Regions from separate parts of the Streptomyces sp. NPDC086766 genome, predicted to be linked through region 2. Evidence: predicted binding sites of a transcription regulator. Region 2 holds the regulator's gene; the other holds the start of a gene.
The links. Region 2 encodes HspR, which represses chaperone genes until heat shock. Its sites were predicted from a motif close to TTGAGNNNNNNNNNCTCAA; they were not measured.

Region 1: lon (endopeptidase La) is a predicted target of HspR. The motif match lies at 1,792-1,810, and genes of this name have one in related genera.

The regions. Positions count from the first base shown of each region.
Region 1 covers NZ_JBIVBI010000002.1:524,614-528,024, forward strand. The annotation lists gene ACIPM1_RS05510 (spermidine synthase) at 1-384, opposite strand, end outside; gene ACIPM1_RS05515 (rhomboid-like protein) at 578-1,564, shown strand; gene lon (endopeptidase La) at 1,833-3,411, shown strand, end outside.
Region 2 covers NZ_JBIVBI010000005.1:208,368-211,778, reverse strand. The annotation lists gene grpE (nucleotide exchange factor GrpE) at 1-257, shown strand, start outside; gene dnaJ (molecular chaperone DnaJ) at 294-1,469, shown strand; gene ACIPM1_RS11625 (heat shock protein transcriptional repressor HspR) at 1,475-1,921, shown strand; gene ACIPM1_RS11620 (PA14 domain-containing protein) at 1,985-3,411, opposite strand, start outside.

The sequences.
Region 1 (3,411 bases), on a different contig from region 2:
CAGGTCACTCTCGACGACCTCCGTCCGCGGATCGGCGAGGGCCTCGGCGGTCAGGACGGCGAGCGGGCCGCGGCGGTGCCAGTCGACGACGGCGCGCTCGCGTTCGACCACGGTGATCCTCCCCCAGCGGGGGTCGGCGGCCGCGTGCGCGAGGGAGAAGCCGACACCCAGGCCGCCGATCAGCACGTCCGGTGCCGGGCGTCCGTCCAGGGCGGCGAGCGCGGCGTCCACGAGCAGCCGTTCGGAGCGGCCGTCGGAGGTGTCCATCAGGAAGCAGCCGTTGGCGATGATCTGCAGCAGCGCGCCGTGCCGGCGCAGTACGACCTCGCCGTAGGGGCCCTCGCGACGGTCCAGCACCACGGGCGTGTCGTACGAGGCGGTCATGAGGCCATCCTGCCCCAACGGGCCTTTGCCGCCACCTGAATTACCGGTGCCCGGGGGGTGGTGTCGAAGCAGAGGGGGGCGGACGCGGGAGCTGGGTCAGAAGTTCCTGTGAATCGGCGTTCGGGTGGCGTCGGTCATAGACAGTGGCCGGTGGGGCGCCAAGGGTGGGGCGTGACGGAAGGAGCGCCTCGGCGTGGAACGGACTGCTACGGCTGACGGAGCTGCGTTTTCGGCGTCCTCGGGCGTTCCTCCCGCGCCGGAGGCGGGCGGGCGCGCTCCGCTCGCGCCGGGGGAGGGCGCGGACGCCGGTGTGCGCGCGGGCGCGGCCGTCGACGCGGACCCGGGGCTCGCGGAGGTCGCGCAGCTGCTCGACGGCATGCCGCGGCAGCGGGGCCCGGTGCCGGACGCCGGCGCCGGCGGGGCCGTCGTCACGGCCGCCCCGCCGGAGACCGACGCGGCCGGGGCGACCGTACGCATCCCGTCGGCGGCGCGCCTCGACGCACGGCGCGGACCCGGCGGGTCCGGCGGCGCCGTACGCGCACCGCGCCCCTGGCGTCTGCTGCCCGACCCCACCGGCACCCCCTTCACCTTCGGCTACGCGGTCGTCCTGGCCGTCACCTCGCTCGTCGCCCGCTGTGTCGACCCCGCCCTGATGAACGTCCTGTACCAGGGCTCCAGCACGGATGTCGCGCACCTGGTGCGGACGCCCCTGCTGGTGCTGACGGGCAGCGCGCTGTGGGTCGCGGGCGGGATCGCCTCGCCGTACGCGCTGTGCTTCCTGCTGGTGCTCACCGCGCTGGAGCGCCGGGTGGGGGGCCTGCGCGCGGCGGGCGTCTTCCTGTTCGGGCATGTGCTGGCGACCCTCGCGACCGAGGTCCCGGTCGGGCTCGCGGTGCTCGGGGGCCTGCTGCCCGACAGTTCGCTGCACCGCCTGGACTACGGCATCAGCTTCGGTGTGGCCACCGGTGTCGGGGCGCTGTCCGGCCTGCTCGCTCCCTGGCTGCGATGGCCGCTGCTCCTCGGGTTCCTCGGGATGCAGGTCCCGGACCTGATCGCGTACACCGACCCGATGACGAGCTGGGGGCATCTGCTCTCCGTGAGCCTCGGCACGGCGAGCTGGCCGGTGGTCCGCCGCTGGGCGCGGGCGCGCGTCCAGAGCCCGGCCGCCGCGACGGCCTGACCGGGCGTCAGGGCGTCAGGCGTCAGGACGTCGGGCATCGGGGTGTCAGACGTCAGCACATGACTGCCGGCGTCGGCTCCGGCGCATGAGCCCGGCGCCCCACCCGTTGCGCCTCAACTCCCCCTCCTTTGCGCTCCCGCGTGCCGTGAAAGGCGCGGACGGCGCGGCTTCCCCCTTGATCGCTCAGAGCGAACAGGCGTCGGGGAACAACAACGGGCTCACGAGCATTGAGTCGGCATAGCTCAACTTGACTGCCGAAGGGGAGATCATGGCTGCTGAGTCCACGGCGTTCACACCGCTCACCCTGCCCGTGCTGCCGCTCGACGACGAGGTCGTGCTGCCCGGCATGGTGGTCCCGCTGGACCTGAGCGACGCCGAGGTGCGGGCCGCGGTGGAGGCCGCCCAGGCCGCCGCGAGGTCGGAGCCGGGCAAGCCCAGGGTCCTGCTGGTGCCGCGCATCGAGGGGACGTACGCGAAGACCGGTGTGCTGGGCACGGTCGAGCAGGTCGGCAGGCTGGCCGACGGCGACCCGGGTGCCCTGGTACGCGGCCGCGGGCGGGTGCGGATCGGCGCCGGGACCACCGGCCCCGGCGCGGCGCTGTGGGTCGAGGGGACGGCGGTCGAGGAGACCGTGCCGGACCCTTCCCCGGGTGCTCCGCTCCGTTCGGACGGGGGAGACCCCTACCCGGGCCAGGTCGCGGAACTGGTCAAGGAGTACAAGGCCCTCGCCACGAGCTGGCTGAAGAAGCGCGGCGCCTGGCAGGTCGTCGACCGGGTCCAGGCCATCGACGACGTCTCCGCCCTCGCCGACAACTCCGGCTACTCGCCCTTCCTCACCACCGACCAGAAGCTCGAGCTCCTGGAGACCGCCGACCCGGTGGCCCGGCTGAGGCTCGCCACGCGGCAGCTGCGGGACCACCTCGCCGAGCAGGACGTCGCCGAGACCATCGCCAAGGACGTCCAGCAGGGCGTCGACAAGCAGCAGCGCGAGTTTCTGCTCCGCCGTCAGCTGGAGGCCGTCCGCAAGGAGCTGCGCGAGCTGAACGGCGAGACGGACGGTGAGGAGTCCGACGACTACCGCGCCCGGGTGGAGGCGGCCGACCTGCCCGAGAAGGTCCGCGAGGCGGCCCTGAAGGAGGTCGACAAGCTGGAGCGGGCGTCCGACCAGTCGCCCGAGGGCTCCTGGATCCGCACCTGGCTCGACACGATCCTCGACCTGCCGTGGAACGAGCGGACCGAGGACGCCTACGACATCCGGGGCGCCAAGGCGGTCCTGGACGCGGAGCACGCGGGCCTGGACGACGTCAAGGAGCGGATCACCGAGTACCTCGCGGTGCGCAAGCGGCGCGTGGACCGGGGCCTCGGCGTGGTCGGCGGGCGGCGCGGCGGCGCCGTGCTCGCGCTCGTCGGGCCGCCCGGCGTCGGGAAGACCTCGCTCGGCGAGTCGGTCGCGCACGCCATGGGGCGCCGGTTCGTCCGTGTCGCCCTCGGCGGCGTCCGCGACGAGGCCGAGATCCGCGGCCACCGGCGCACCTACGTCGGCGCGCTGCCCGGCCGGATCGTCCGCGCGATCAAGGAGGCCGGGTCGATGAACCCGGTCGTGCTGCTCGACGAGATCGACAAGGTCGGCTCGGACTTCCGCGGCGACCCGGCCGCGGCCCTGCTGGAGGTCCTGGACCCGGCGCAGAACCACACCTTCCGGGACCATTACCTGGAGGTCGAACTCGACCTGTCCGACGTCGTGTTCCTCGCGACGGCCAACGTCCTGGAGGCCATCCCGGAGGCGCTGGCCGACCGGATGGAGATCGTCCGGCTGGACGGCTACACCGAGGACGAGAAGGTCGTCA
Region 2 (3,411 bases):
AGGAGGGCGAGCCCTTCGACCCGACGATCCACGAGGCCCTGATGCACTCCTACGCCCCGGACGTCACGGAGACGACGTGCGTGGCGATTCTGCAGCCCGGGTACCGGATCGGCGAGCGCACCATCCGCCCCGCGCGGGTGGCCGTGGCCGAGCCCCAGCCGGGCGCGCAGACGGTCAAGCCGGCCGAGGAGTCGGGCCAGGCCAAGGCCGAGGAGCCGGCCGAGGACAAGGAGAGCGGTGGCCCGGACGAGGGCTGACGTGGACACGAACGCAGGGAAGGAGGGACGTCGGGGATGAGCACCAAGGACTTCATCGAGAAGGACTACTACAAGGTCCTCGGCGTCCCCAAGGACGCCACCGACGCCGAGATCAAGAAGGCGTACCGGAAGCTCGCCCGCGAGTTCCACCCGGACGCCAACAAGGGCAACGCCAAGGCCGAGGAGCGCTTCAAGGAGATCTCCGAGGCGAACGACGTCCTCGGCGACCCCAAGAAGCGCAAGGAGTACGACGAGGCCCGCGCCCTCTTCGGCAGCGGCGGGTTCCGCCCGGGGCCGGGCGCGGGCGGCGGCTCCTTCAACTTCGACCTGGGCGACCTCTTCGGAGGCGGCGCCCAGGGCGGGGGCGCCGGCGGCTTCGGCGGCGGCATAGGTGACGTCTTCGGGGGCCTGTTCAACCGCGGCGGCGCGGGCGCCACACGCACCCAGCCCCGGCGCGGCCAGGACATCGAGTCCGAGGTCACGCTGAGCTTCACGGAGGCCATCGAGGGCGCGACGGTTCCGCTGCGCATGTCCTCGCAGTCGCCGTGCAAGGCCTGTTCGGGCACCGGCGACAAGAACGGCACGCCGCGCGTGTGTCCGACCTGTGTCGGCACCGGGCAGGTGGCGCGCGGCTCGGGCGGCGGGTTCTCGCTCACCGACCCCTGCCCGGACTGCAAGGGCCGCGGCATGATCGCCGAGCACCCGTGCGAGGTGTGCAAGGGCTCGGGCCGTGCCAAGTCGTCCCGGACGATGCAGGTGCGCATCCCCGCGGGCGTCTTCGACGGCCAGCGCATCCGGCTGCGCGGCAAGGGCGCGCCGGGCGAGCGGGGCGGCCCCTCGGGCGACCTGTACGTGGTCGTGCACGTGGGCGCCCACCCGGTCTTCGGCCGTAAGGACGACAACCTCACCGTCACGGTGCCCGTCACCTTCGCGGAGGCGGCCCTGGGCGGGGAGGTGCGGGTCCCCACGCTCGGCGGACCCCCGGTGACGCTGAAGCTGCCGCCGGGCACGCCGAACGGCCGGACGATGCGGGCCCGGGGCAAGGGCGCGGTCCGCAAGGACGGCACCCGCGGGGACCTGCTGGTCACCGTCGAGGTGAGTGTCCCGAAGGACCTGGCGGGGAAGGCTCGTGACGCACTGGAGGCGTATCGCGAGGCGACCGCGGGCGAGGACCCGCGGGCGGAGCTGTTCGAGGCCGCGAAGGGAGCATGAGTGAGATGGACGGCCGCCGCCGCAACCCGTACGAACTGACGGAAGAGACACCGGTGTACGTCATCTCGGTGGCCGCTCAGCTCTCCGGACTGCACCCTCAGACGCTCCGTCAGTACGACCGGCTGGGTCTGGTCTCGCCCGACCGCACCGCAGGGCGGGGCCGCCGCTATTCGGCCCGTGACATCGAACTGCTCCGTCAGGTGCAGCAGTTGTCGCAGGACGAGGGCATCAACCTGGCCGGCATCAAGCGGATCATCGAACTGGAGAACCGGGTCGTCGCGCTCCAGTCCCGAGTGGCCGAGCTGGAGGCGGCCCTGGACGGAGCCGCGGCCGCCATGCGTCAGCGGGAGGCCGCCGTGCACGCCTCCTACCGCCGGGACCTGGTCCCGTACCAGGAGGTCCAGCAGACCAGCGCGCTGGTGGTGTGGCGTCCCAAGAAGGCCAAGGACTGACCCGCCCGCGAGGGCCACGACGAAGGGGCCGGGAGGCGACAGCCTCCCGGCCCCTTCGTGTGGTCACGGGAACAGGATCGCGTAGTCGGCGCCGGGTGCCGACTCGGTGCCGTCCGCGTACCGCGCGGTCACCCAGTAGTAGCGGGTGGTGTCCGCGCCGGCCGTGGTGTCCACGTAGGTCTGCTGCTCGGTGGCCGCCAGCTTCTCGTACGCGCCCGTGGCCGGGTCCCAGCGGTAGACCTGATAGCCGGTGGCGTCCGCCACCGTGTTCCAGGACAGCGTGACGGGCGAGGTGCGCTGCGAGGCGGTGGTCGCATCCAGTTCGACGGGTGAGCCCTCGGGCGTGGCCACGCCGGGCGTGGTGTCGAGCTCGGTCGCGGTCACCACCTCGGGCGCGCGGGTCCACTGGTAGTGCGAGTTCCAGTCGTCGTCGACGGCGTCGACGAACATGCAGCGTTCCTCGCCGTCCGGCAGGGTGGCGTAGTCGTAGGAGGTGGTGTCGGTGAACAGCCACTCCACCTGGTGTGCGGAGCAGGCCCGCTCCTCGTCGTCGCCCACGATTTCGCCCGCGTAGACGACGTACCGCGCGAGGTCGGGGGTGGTGTTGGCGTCCCAGGCCAGGTGGAAGCCGTACCCCGTCGGCGTGATGGTCACCCCGGTCACGGCGGACGGCGGGGTGAGGTCGATGCGCCGGGCGCTGACGGCGGCCGGCGCGGACTCGTTGCCCGCCGCGTCGAGGGCGGTGACGCGGTAGTAGGAGGTGGCGCCCTCCACGGCCGAGGTGTCCAGGTAGGACGTCTCGCCGGTGCTGCCGGCCAGGGTGTACGCGCCGTCCGCGCTGGTTGCCCGGTAGACCCGGTAGGAGGCGGCGTCCGCGACCGGATTCCAGCCGATCCGCAGCCCGTCCGTCTCGGAGTCGGCGGTCGGCCCCGTGGGCGCGGCGGGCGGCGTGCGGTCGGCCGTGGTCACCGGTTGGTCCGCCGTGCCGGCCGAGGTGTTGCCCGCCTTGTCGTAGGCGCGGACCTCGTAGTAGTACGTCTGGCCGGTCACCGGCAGGGTCGCGTCGGTGTACGACGTCGTGGTGGTGGTGGCGAGCGGGGTGCCGCCGAACGACGTGCCCTTCAGACGCCGGTAGACGCGGTAGCCCCCGAGGTCCATCTCCTTGTTCTTCGACCAGCCGAGCCGGGCCTTGCCGGTCGCCGGGTCGTAGGCGGCCGAAGCCCCGGCCGGGGTGAGCGGCGCGACCTTGTCGATGTCGGCGGAGGTGCGCGGCTTGTAGGTGAAGGCGACGTTGGCCGTGCCCGTCCAGTTGACGAAGTCGACGCGGAGGGTGTGTTTGCCGGAGGGAACGGTGACGTTGACGGTCTTGCGCACCGTCGACGAGACGTTCTTCCACAGATCGATCTTGCGGACGCCGTCCAGGTAGACGCGGACGCCGTCCTGCGCGGACGCGGCGAGGGCGAAGGGACCGCCGGAGCCGAAGTCGCGGG